Regions from separate parts of the Rossellomorea sp. LJF3 genome, predicted to be linked through region 2. Evidence: a T-box and tRNA genes for the amino acid it is inferred to sense, from the RefSeq annotation. Region 2 holds a T-box; the other holds one or more tRNA genes.
What was found. The T-box of region 2 lies ahead of V8G47_RS08210 (valine--tRNA ligase). A T-box ahead of a tRNA ligase gene usually reads a tRNA of that ligase, here a tRNA-Val.

Region 1: it encodes a tRNA-Val, which carries the amino acid that the T-box ahead of V8G47_RS08210 (valine--tRNA ligase) is inferred to sense. The anticodon was not compared.

The regions. Positions count from the first base shown of each region.
Region 1 covers NZ_JBANLY010000008.1:150,914-157,152, forward strand. Annotated here, with positions in the region: gene V8G47_RS10320 (3-hydroxyacyl-CoA dehydrogenase) at 1-511, opposite strand, end outside; gene V8G47_RS10325 (cold-shock protein) at 694-894, opposite strand; gene V8G47_RS10330 (hypothetical protein) at 1,268-1,441, shown strand; tRNA gene V8G47_RS10335 (tRNA-Val) at 1,572-1,643, opposite strand; gene V8G47_RS20830 (WYL domain-containing protein) at 1,794-2,021, shown strand; gene V8G47_RS10340 (TRAP transporter permease) at 2,077-4,062, opposite strand; gene V8G47_RS10345 (DUF1850 domain-containing protein) at 4,049-4,570, opposite strand; gene V8G47_RS10350 (TAXI family TRAP transporter solute-binding subunit) at 4,694-5,689, opposite strand; gene V8G47_RS10355 (phosphatidylglycerophosphatase A family protein) at 5,985-6,239, opposite strand, start outside.
Region 2 covers NZ_JBANLY010000006.1:70,983-77,221, reverse strand. Annotated here, with positions in the region: gene hemB (porphobilinogen synthase) at 1-607, shown strand, start outside; gene hemL (glutamate-1-semialdehyde 2,1-aminomutase) at 663-1,955, shown strand; gene spoVID (stage VI sporulation protein D) at 2,096-3,307, shown strand; gene ysxE (spore coat protein YsxE) at 3,446-4,474, shown strand; gene V8G47_RS08215 (hypothetical protein) at 4,510-4,698, opposite strand; T-box leader at 4,863-5,090, shown strand; gene V8G47_RS08210 (valine--tRNA ligase) at 5,143-6,239, shown strand, end outside.

The sequences.
Region 1 (6,239 bases), on a different contig from region 2:
TTCCTACAACTCCTCCTTTTGATGCACTATATGCAGCCTGACCGACTTGGCCGTCAAATGCGGCAACAGACGCAGTATTCACGATCACACCTTTTTCTCCATGCTCATTCGGTAAATTTTGCATCATCTTTTCTGCAGTGAGCCGAATGACATTGAACGTACCGATCAAATTCACTTCAATTACTTTGGAAAATTGCTCAAGGGAATGGACTCCTTTTCTCCCCACCACTTTTCCAGGCGGTGCAATGCCTGCACAATTCACAACTGTATTGTATCCCCCGAAATCTTCCATGGCTCTCTCAAGGGCCTCTTTTACACTTTCTTCATTCGTTACATCTGTTTTATAATAACGCATGGAATCCCCATACTCTTTTTTTAATATTGAGCTTCTCTCCCCATTGAGGTCAAGGATATAAACCTTTCCCCCTTCTTCCATGATTTTTCTTGCCGTGGCTTCTCCCAGCCCGGATGCTCCCCCCGTGATGATGGCAACAGAATCTTTTATCTCCACTTATATTCCCTCCAATCTGCATGCTTATAGTTTTATTTTAGCGTTGGAAGCAGGAAAAAGATATAAAGTTTTAAAAATTCCGTCTATTTACAAGAAAAGCAGGCCATACATTACATGCAAGCATGAATCCATAAAAAAAACAGACTCACGAATGAGTCTGTTTTTGGATGTGTAAAGTTAGATTATGCTTTACGTACGTTAGCTGCTTGTGGTCCACGAGCACCTTGTTCAACGTCGAAAGATACTTCTTGACCTTCGTCAAGAGATTTGAAACCTTCACCTTGAATCGCTGAGAAGTGTACGAATACGTCGTCTCCACCTTCTACTTCGATGAATCCGAAACCTTTTTCTGCGTTAAACCATTTTACTTTACCATTTTCCATGTTTGTTGCCTCCTAAAGTGCGTTACACACAATATATTACTATTCTTGCGATATCAGGTGAAAACCAAATCTTGTTCTTCCCATGTATACCGGACAAAAATAATTCTTCTATAGAATAACAGTAATGAAACAAATAAGCAAGTTCCTGTGGCGGAAGTTTTTAAAGTCAGACCTCTGACATAATTTGACTTCGGCATCTTATAACCGCTTCGGCAGAAAGTGAATTCCACTTTTTAACATGAATGCGTTTCCTTTCTTCTTCCTTCTGGTCCTTTTGGTGGAACGTGATCGTTTTATCAAGTTTATCACTCATGGGACTCTAAAACGGAGGGTAAACTGTGGTATAATGATTAAATATGAAAGGGAGTGCCCAATGAAATCCACAAAAAATCGGTTCAGTAATGGTTCTATGGTTACGATCAAGGAAACAGGAGAAACAGTGACGATATTAAAATGGCAATACGTTAAAAACATGAAGCGATATTCTTATATCGTAAAGGAACATCCAGGCACATTTTATTTTGAAGAAGAATTAGAAGTGAACTAAATACTATCATCATTATTAATATGATTTTGACAAGGACTCTTACCCGAATTCAGCAGAGTCCTTTTTCAATTCAATCTTTTAACGTCAAAAAAAGGGTGCATCTTATACGATGCACCCTTTTTTCTATGTATGACCTGTGAGGGATTCGAACCCACGACCCCTTCCCTGTCAAGGAAGTGCTCTCCCACTGAGCTAACAAGTCGCGATGTAAGGTACATATTCTATTATAATAAATTCGAGAAAAATGTCAATGGATTTTTCTCATAAAATGCCCCTATTCTAGACTTCATGTATAAAAGAACATTTGTTCGCATATAATGTCAATACATTCAACTGAGAGGGGCTTCCTATCATGAGGATATTAGAGCGGTCGTTAATGGATCGATGTCCCATTGAAATCATATACATGACTTCGGAGCTGAAATGTTCGAAAAGGAGAATACTGGTGAAAAAAGTTGAAAAGGATTATATTACTGCCTATTGCTATTTCAGGAGAGATATTCGCAACTTCAGGATTCATGACATCTTAGCTGCATCTCCTATCCTTTTTCATGCTGGCCGGACAATATCAAGACTTTGATTACAACAAATAAGAGGCTGTTAGCCCAAGAATGGGGTAACAGCCTCTTATTGTGTTATGCCGTTGCTCTTGTTGGTGTTTTATCTTCTCTCTTAATAAAGAATTGCAATGCAAGCATGATACCGAATAAAACTAGACCAATAATATCCGACATTCCCTCAGGATAAATCAGTAACAATCCGGCTGCTACGCAAAGGAGACGTTCTATGACGAATACTCGTCGGTACCAATACCCGATCATACCTGCCCCGATCGCCATCATTCCCGTTACGGCCGTGAAGACGACCCAAAGTAATCTAGGAATGGTCGTATCGATCATTAACAATTCAGGCGACAGGACGAACATATAAGGGATGATAAAGGCGGCGATGGCCAATTTAGCGGAATTGACCCCCGTCCTAATCGGTTCCCCTCCCGATACCCCGGCCGCGGCGAATGCAGCCAGCGCCACAGGAGGCGTGATATCGGCAATGATCCCGAAATAAAACACGAATAAATGAGCCGCCAGCTCAGGTGCCCCTAATAGAATAATCGCAGGAGCAGCGATGGTGGATGTAATGACATAGTTCGCCGTTGTCGGAGAACCCATGCCGAGAACGATCGAAGCGATCATTGTAAATATCAATGTAAGGATCAGCTTGCCTTCTGTTGTATTGGTCAGATCTGCAGCCAGGTCCACCAATCCATTTGCAAGGGTCAATCCTAACCCCGTCTTCGTTACAACACCGACGATCATACCGGCGGCAGCTGTCGCCACGGCTACAGACAAGGCAGTTCTGGCACCGTCAACAAGGGCATCCACAGCATCCTTGAAACCGATCCTTGTATCTTTTCGTATGGCACTGATGACGACAGTGGCAACAATCGACCACAGTGCAGCACGCATGACACTCATCCCGCTTACCAACAGAATGATGACTGCCAGTATCGGAAGCAGCAGATAAATCTTCTTGAATACTTCTTTACGGTTGGGCATTTCTTCATCTGATAATCCACGAAGACCGATACGCTTCGCTTCAAAGTGCGTCATGATCCAAATCCCGGTAAAATAAAGGACGGCAGGAATCGAGGCAGCTTTCGCAATATCCCAGTACGAAATCCCTCCGATAAACTCGACCATCAGGAAAGCGGCAGCTCCCATGATTGGAGGCATCAGCTGACCACCTGTCGACGCAGCAGCCTCTACCCCACCGGCAAACTCTTTGCGGTACCCAAGCTTCTTCATCATAGGGATCGTGAAGGAACCCGAAGTCACGACGTTTGCTACGGAGCTTCCACTGATCGTCCCTTGAAGGGCACTGGAGAAGATCGCAACCTTTGCGGGACCTCCGACACGTTTCCCGGCAATGGATACTGCCAAATCATTAAAATATTGTCCGACGCCGGTTTTCACCAGGAACGCCCCGAACAACAGGAACAGGAAGATGAAGGTGGCTGATACATATAGGGGCGTACCAAGGATCCCTTCACTTGTAAAGAACATCGTTTTAACGATATCGTCCCAGTCATATCCTCTGTGGGCGAGGAATCCAGGCATCAATCTGCCATAATACATATACAGGATGAAGGCAGAAGCAATGATTGTAATCGGCAACCCTACTGCACGACGGGTTGCTTCAAGTACTAGGATCATAGCAGCGAAACCGACATAGAAATCAAGGGAGGTCATTAATCCCACCCGGCTGACGATATCATCCTGCATGATCGGCCAATAAGCACCGATCCCAATCGAGATGACTGAGAGAACAACGTCATACCAGGCGATCTTATCCTTCTTCAGATTCTTCTTCCGGGCTGGGAATAAGAGAAACACTAAAGAAAGAGCGAACCCTAAGTGAACGGATAACAATAACTGCCTAGGGATGAATTGAAAGATGGATGCTACTAATTGAAATAATGAAAATGCCAATAATCCGAAGAATATGATCCATTTGAATATCCCATGATGAAATTTCCTTGTAGATGATTCGGGATCATATTTCTCAAGTAACTCTTGTTGTTGTTCTGCAGTCAATGATTCAAATTCTTTATCTTTTTCCAACTACAGTCACTCCTTTCCACTGATCATAAAGTGATTGTTTCCTTAATTGAACCCGTACGACGGAGCCTTTATCAAAATAGTCGGCTAAAGGATATTCCTTTCCGTCCATCACAAGGCGGTGATTGGCGACGACCTGTCCGATCCGGATATCAATGAATGGGAACACTTTGTCCATATTAGAAATTAAATATTTGCCTTCCTTCGTCACTTCAAAGGTTTCATTTCCCTCTGCATTGGCCGGCATCCCAATGGCAGTATCTTCATAGAGTAATTGGGTTTGTTGAATTTGATTTGAAGATGTTTGATGGTAAAATTCCTCTACTTCTGATAGATGAATAGAGTGTGTATAGCGAACCGAAAATGAATGATCATCGGGAAGACTGAAAAGGACCGGGTCCCCCGTTGTACTTCTCGGCTCGATCACTAAAAACGTTTGTAAGGGTATAAAAAGGATGATTCCGACACAAAGAATAAGGAGAATCGCACCCATGAATGAAAATTTCTTCATCAACAATTCCCCACCATTCCATTTTTTGTCCGTATTGGTGAAGGCTTGGAATTAGCTCGAACCAAAACAAAAGAATAGACCGTATTAAGCGGCCTATCCCTTCGTCCATCTTCTGGTGTGAAACTATTCCATTGAAATTCCTTTTTCATCAAAGTATTTCTTTGCACCAGGATGTAATTCGATTCCCATACCTTTAAGTCCATCTTCAGCTTTGATCAGCTTACCTTTGGCGTGGGTGATTTTATCCGTGTTTTCAAAAATGGCCTTTGTAACATCGTAGATGACATCTTCAGAAATGTCAGCGTTCGTCACAAGCATGGCACGAACGGCAACCGTAGTCACTGCATCATCCACTTTACTGTATGTTCCGGCCGGGATTTCATCTTCTGAGTAGTAAGGATACTTCTCGATCAGCTCGCTCACTTTTCCTGATTCAACAGGAACGATCGAAATGTCTTCCGTTGCTGCCAAACCTTCAACCGCTCCAGTCGGAGTACCAGACGTGATGAATGCAGCATCGATGGTACCGTCCTGGATCCCTGTCGTTGAATCATCAAATGATAGATTACGAGCTTCTAAATCTTCCAGCTTGATACCATGAACCTCAAGGATTTGAGTGGCATTCAGTAATGTACCAGAACCAGCTTCACCTACAGAAACGACTTTCCCTTTAAGATCTTCCACTGATTTGATACCTGAATCCTTCGTTGTAACGATCTGGATTGTTTCTGGATAAAGTGTCGCAATACCTCTTGCGTTCTCTACCTTGTTGTCCTTGAACATTTCTGTACCCTCAGACGCGTAAGATGCAATATCCGTTTGCGTAAAAGCGATTTCAGTTTTGCCGTCTTTCACAGCGGCCATATTCTCAGCAGATGCACCTGAAGTGGATGCTGAAGACTTGATTCCGGTTTCATCCTCGATAATCTTAGCGAATGTTCCGCCCAACGGGTAATATGTACCCCCTGTTCCACCTGTAGCAATTCCAATGAAGTCAACCTCTTTGTTACCTTCACCATCAGATGATGAACCTCCACCTGATCCGCCGCCACATGCAGCAAGAACGACAGATAGAACTAGAAGTAGTGCAGTGCTTAGGAATAAACTGCGTTTTTTCATATTCTAATTCCCCCTATTAAATTTTATACGTTAACGAAATAATTGTAACATAATCTGTAACAATCTTGTCAAATCAAATACATAAACTTTTAACATTCTTCATAAAAAACCCCTTAATGCAAATCCCGTGTCATACAGTTCCCCTTATCCTCAACCTCTAAAATGTATAGGAAATGTATAAAGCGGTTACAGGAATCACCGTCCATTTCACCCCCCGCGTATATTTGTCCACACAAAAAGGACTGAAGATGAATCTCTTCCTTCAGCCCCTCGCTGTTATATATCAGGTTGTCTTTTAGCCGATTAATTCCTCGTCCTCGAACTTCAACTTATCTTCTTCGGAAATATTCTCTTCACGGTCCCTCACGCTATGGGCAATCCTTGAAGATGCATTTGCAGCGATGCTTGCTACTATATCATCTAAAAAGGTATGGACACCCTTTCCATTTTTCGTATCCAACTCACGGATGATGCCTATCTTATTTTTGTCAAGGTGACCAAAAGTGGTCACGGCTATGCTTCCATATCCAAGGGCGGCCCCCAGTGCGAT
Region 2 (6,239 bases):
TCAATATACCAGTCACGGTCACTGTGGGATCGTCAAAGACGGGAAAGTCCTGAATGATGAAACCCTTGATCTGTTGGCCAAAACAGCGGTCAGCCAGGCTGAAGCAGGTGCAGACATCATCGCTCCGTCCAACATGATGGATGGATTCGTAGCAGCTATCCGTCACGGACTGGACGAAGCAGGCTATCATGATGTGCCGATCATGTCATACGCTGTGAAATATTCATCAAGCTTCTATGGTCCTTTCCGTGACGCGGCTCACTCAACACCTCAATTCGGAGATCGCAGAACGTATCAAATGGACCCGGCGAATCGCATGGAAGCCCTGAGAGAAGCGCAGTCTGATATGGAAGAGGGTGCCGACTTCCTCATCGTGAAACCGGCCCTTTCGTATCTGGATATCATGCGTGAAGTGAAAGACCGTTTCAATGCACCGGTTGTCGCTTATAACGTAAGTGGGGAATACAGCATGGTGAAAGCAGCGGCTCAAAACGGCTGGGTGAACGAACAGGAAATCGTCATGGAGAAACTGACCAGCATGAAACGTGCAGGGGCAGACCTCATCATTACGTATTTTGCAAAAGACGTAGCAAACTGGTTATCCTAATTGGTGGAGAATTCCTGTCAGGATGACTGAACGATCACTAAAGGAGGAACCGATATTGCGTTCATATGAGAAATCGAAACAAGCATTCAAGGAAGCAGTAAACCTTATGCCCGGCGGAGTGAACAGTCCCGTCCGTGCGTTTAAATCCGTCAAGATGGATCCGATTTTCATGGAAAGGGGAAAAGGATCGAAAATCTATGATATCGATGGGAATGAGTACATCGACTATGTCCTTTCCTGGGGTCCGCTCATTCTTGGTCACAGCAATGACCGGGTCGTGGAATCCATTAAAAAAGTGGCCGAAAACGGGACGAGCTTCGGTGCTCCAACAGAAATTGAAAATAAGCTTGCTCAACTGGTGATCGACCGGGTGCCAAGCATCGAGATCGTCCGTATGGTATCTTCGGGTACGGAAGCGACGATGAGTGCCCTGCGGCTGGCCCGTGGATACACTGGGCGCAATAAGATCATCAAGTTCGAGGGCTGTTACCACGGTCATGGGGACTCTTTATTAATTAAAGCAGGCTCCGGTGTCGCGACCCTCGGTTTACCGGACAGTCCCGGTGTTCCTGAAGGGGTTGCAAAGAATACGATCACGGTGCCTTACAATGACCTGGAAAGCATCCGTTATGCCTTCGAACAATATGGTGATGACATTGCCGGTGTGATCGTCGAGCCTGTTGCCGGTAACATGGGTGTCGTCCCTCCACAACCGGGCTTCCTGGAAGGCCTGCGTGAGGTGACGGAAAATCATGGCGCACTGTTGATCTTCGATGAAGTCATGACGGGCTTCCGTGTCGGCTATGGCTGTGCACAAGGCTTTTACAATGTGACACCTGACTTAACTTGCCTTGGTAAAGTCATCGGCGGGGGACTTCCTGTCGGGGCATACGGCGGAAAAGCGGAAATCATGGAAAGGATCGCGCCGAGCGGACCGATCTATCAAGCCGGAACCCTTTCAGGGAATCCGTTAGCCATGACGGCTGGATACGAAACGCTTAGCCAGCTCACTCCAGAAACGTATACCGAGTTTGCACGCAAAGCAGATTTACTGGAGGAAGGCTTAAAGAAAGCTGCGGAAAAATACAACATTCCTCACAGAATCAATCGTGCAGGCTCCATGATCGGGATTTTCTTTACAAATGACGAAGTATCGAACTACGAAGGTGCCAAATCATCCGATCTTGAAATGTTTGCCGACTATTACCGTGAAATGGCCCATGAAGGGGTATTCCTGCCACCGTCTCAGTTTGAAGGACTTTTCTTATCGACAGCCCATACGGATGAAGATATCGAAAAGACGCTGCAGGCAGCGGAAAGAGCGTTTGAAAAAATCAGTAAGAAGTAATGGTAGAAGCTGATCCTTTTGGGGTCGGCTCTTTTTTATGGATTTTCGTTTTCCTATCATATTCCTCCTTCCCGTTTCATAAAGTGATAATGGCATTGTTTACTATTTCTTTGTTTGGAACCTGAAAGGAGGAATTTTCTTTGTCACAAGAACAACAATCGTGCTTACGATTTTCTTTGGAAGAATCAATTTGGTTCAAAAAAGGACAGGAAGTTGAAGAATTGCTATCTATCTCCTTAGATCCTCATATAACGATACAAGAACAAGAGCAGTACGTACTTATCAGGGGCAGCCTTGATCTGACGGGTGAGTATTTACCGACATCACTCAGAGAAGAAGAGGAAGATGAGTTCGAAGCAGGCGGCAAGTTCGTGCAGACAGTGGAAAAGAGGGAGAGGGGTGAATATGAATTTGTCCACAGGTTCCCGGTGGACGTCACGATCCCCAAAAATCGTATCGCGAATCTGGGGGATATTGATGTATATGTCGAGTCATTTGACTACATCGTCCCTGAAAATGCCTGTCTAAAGCTGAACGCAGACTTGACCATCACCGGCATCTACGGTGAACAGCAGGCCCACACTCCTCTTGAAGCAGAGTATGAGAGAGAAGAAGAATTCGAGCCCCTTTACCGTTCAAGTGCCGTAGCTGAAGCAGAAGAAGCAGAAGAAGTGGAAGAAGATGTGGAAACCGAAGAAGAAAGAGAAGAAGTGTATGAATACGAAAACTACAATGAAGAAGAGATCACGGGTTATGCTGAAGAAGATGAGGAAGAAGAGGACCAGGATGACGAGTATCAGCCGTTTAATCTGGAGGGAAGGACTCCACCGGCTGAACAGGAAGATGAAATTCCTGTCCAGATTCAATACGATACACAGCCGGCTCCTTCCTATGAGGAAGTCGACTACCGGAAAGAAAATGTATTCCAGCTTCCACAGCATGAGCTGAGTGAGTCGTCTGAGGAGCAGCCTGCTGAACCGAAGGCCGCTTATACGCCGCCTCCTGCACCTAAGTACAAGGAGCAGGAAATGGAAGAAGAAGAGTCATCTTCCTCATCAGCCGTAGAAGCAGAGATGGAAGAGGAAGAAAAGGAAGAAAAGAAAAAGACGAAGGGCAAAAAGAAGTATGAATCCATTTCCTTGACTGACTTCTTTGCCCGGAAAGAAGAAGAACGGGGAGCGACTCTTCGGGTGTGCATCGTCCAGGAGGGAGAAAACCTGGATTATATAGCGGAAAAATATGATTTGACCATTCCACAGCTATTAAGGGTGAATCAACTCGAAGCGAATCAGGACGTATATGCCGGTCAGGTTCTATATATCCCGAACAGCGAATTCGTTTTCAAGGGATAAAGGAAAATAGCAAGGTCACTCCCATCAGAGGACCATAGAAGCGAGTCAAAGTATCATAGTGGAAATGACGGGGCTGACACCAAATTCATTGGGGTTGGTCCGTTTTTTTTAGAAAAGTAATCGTAGAAGGTGAGAGAAATGGCGCAAACGCTGGAGGGATTGAAGCCTGTCTTGCAACCTTATGGGGTCGAACCTCATTTTGTTGAAAGTTACGGAAGGATTTCGAAGGTATTTTCAAATAAAGGCACTCTGGCCGTCAAACAGCTTCCAGCCCAAAATGGAGTGGACTTCGTCCGGAATGTTCAAATGCTGTTTCAGCGGGGCTATAATCGGATCGTCCCGATTTATCCCACCATGGATGGCCGCTATGCTGTGTGGAATCAGGGGGATTTATACTACGTCATGCCGTGGATGATGAACCAGGAAAGAGAAGATCAGTTTGAAAAGCATCAGAAGATGTTCAGGGAATTGGCGAGGCTCCATACTCTTTCCTCCCACGAAGTGAAAATCGATAAGGAAGAGAGAGAGTCCCATTATGAGCAGCTCACGTCAAGATGGGATAAAGAGCAGGCGTTCCTGGATGAATATGTGGAAGCTTGTGAAAAGACCACCTACATGTCCCCTTTTCAATTTCATTATTGCATGTATTACAAAGATGCTTCACAAGCATTGAAGTTTTCCCGTAAAATGCTGGATGAATGGTATGAGGAGACGAAGGAGCTCGAAAAGGTAAGGACCGTGATCACTCACGGGAAGGTTTCGACGGAGCATTTTTTATTCGATGAAAGGGGCTTGGGGTATTTCCATAACTTTGAGAACTCCAAGATGGCGTCTCCTTTTCATGATCTGCTGCCGTTTTTATCGAGAACCTTGAAGACCTATCCTAAGTATTATGAGGAATGTATTGAATGGCTCACCACTTACTTTCAGCATTTTACCGTCCGGAATGAAGAGAGGCTCCTGTTCATGAGCTACCTGGCATATCCGAGCTCCGTGATTGCCGTGGTGGAAAAATACTTCCATACCCCGAAGGATAAGAGAAATGAACGGAAGTCCCTGAAGAAACTGCAACGTCACTACTGGCTCTTGAAGAATACTGAATACGTGGTCATGCGTCTCGATGAGATGGAAAAGCAGAAGAAAGAGCAGGCCGAACAGGCTGAATAAAAAAAGGACTGACGAATCCACTTTTCGTCAGTTCCTTAAATCCAATCAAAATATATGGCGAGGCCGATACCGATAAACAGGGTTAACAGAAGGACGTCAAACGTGGTCGGGAGCAGAATCGTGCGGATGCCTTGAAAGATGGTAAAGGGTATGATGAATTGCTTACATATTAATCGGGCGTTCCCCATCCATTTCTGTAACGTGTACTGGTTGATTTTTTTCATCATCATCCACTCACTTTCCTGGGTGTATTCACTACTTTATCTTATGAAACCCTGATGGAATGGTGCCTATGTATGGGCAAAATGAATATTTTTCAATGAAAATGCCAATAATGATTGACGAAAGTTTATCTTATCCTATACTATAATGAGTAAATAAATAATCATGAAAAGCAATGAACAGGAAGAGTACATTGATCCTTACGTTCAGAGAGGAAAATCGTTTGCTGAGAGATTTTCTACGATAAGACAATGGAAGGTCGCCTGAAGAGCTGTTTCTATGAAATGAGAGTAGTAGAAGCCGGTTAAAAGCCGTTATGATCGTCGAGAGTTCAGGAGTCTTCTTTCTCCTGAGAAAAAAGGTGGTACCGCGAATGGAATCCTTCGTCCTTTTCACAGGACGGGGGATTTTTTTATTTTTTTCAGAACGATATAGGAGGAAATCACATGGAAACTCAAGATCAACAATTATCAATGCCGACAAAATATGATCCGAATGCCATTGAACAGGGCCGGTACAAATGGTGGCTCGAAGGCAAATACTTCGAAGCGACAAACGATAAGGAAAAGGAACCTTACACCATCGTCATCCCTCCGCCGAACGTAACGGGGAAACTTCATCTGGGGCATGCCTGGGATACAGCATTACAGGACATCCTGACAAGAATGAAACGGATGCAGGGATACGATGTACTGTGGCTGCCGGGTATGGACCATGCCGGGATTGCCACACAGGCAAAAGTGGACGAAAAACTCCGCAGCCAGGGGATTTCACGCTATGACCTCGGTCGTGAGAAATTCGTGGAAGAAACGTGGAAATGGAAAGAAGAATATGCCGAGCACATCCGCCAGCAATGGGCGAAAGTCGGGCTGGGACTCGATTACAGCCGCGAGCGCTTCACACTTGACGAAGGCCTGTCCGATGCCGTTCAAAAGGTATTTATCGACCTGTATAACAAAGGTTTGATTTACCGCGGGGAATATATCATCAACTGGGATCCTGCGACAAAAACGGCACTATCCGATATCGAGGTTATTCATAAAGATGTACAGGGTGCATTCTATCATATGAGATATCCATTGGCAGACGGAAGCGGCCACATTGAAATTGCTACAACCCGACCTGAAACGATGCTTGGGGACACGGCGGTTGCCGTACACCCTGAAGATGACCGCTACAAGCACCTGATCGGGAAGAACGTCATCCTTCCAATCGTAGGACGTGAAATCCCGATCGTCGGTGACGATTATGTGGATATGGAATTCGGTTCCGGAGCGGTGAAAATCACACCTGCACATGACCCGAATGACTTTGAAATCGGGAACCGTCATAATCTTGAACGCATCCTTGTGATGAATGAAGATGGTACGATGAACGAGAAAGCTGATAAATATAACGGCATGGACCGTTTTGACTGCCGTAAGCAAATTGTGAAGGATCTTCAAGATGCTGGTGTATTGTTCAAGATTGAAGAGCATATGCATTCGGTGGGGCATTCGGAGCGTAGCGGGGCAGTGGTTGAACCTTATCTTTCTACTCAATG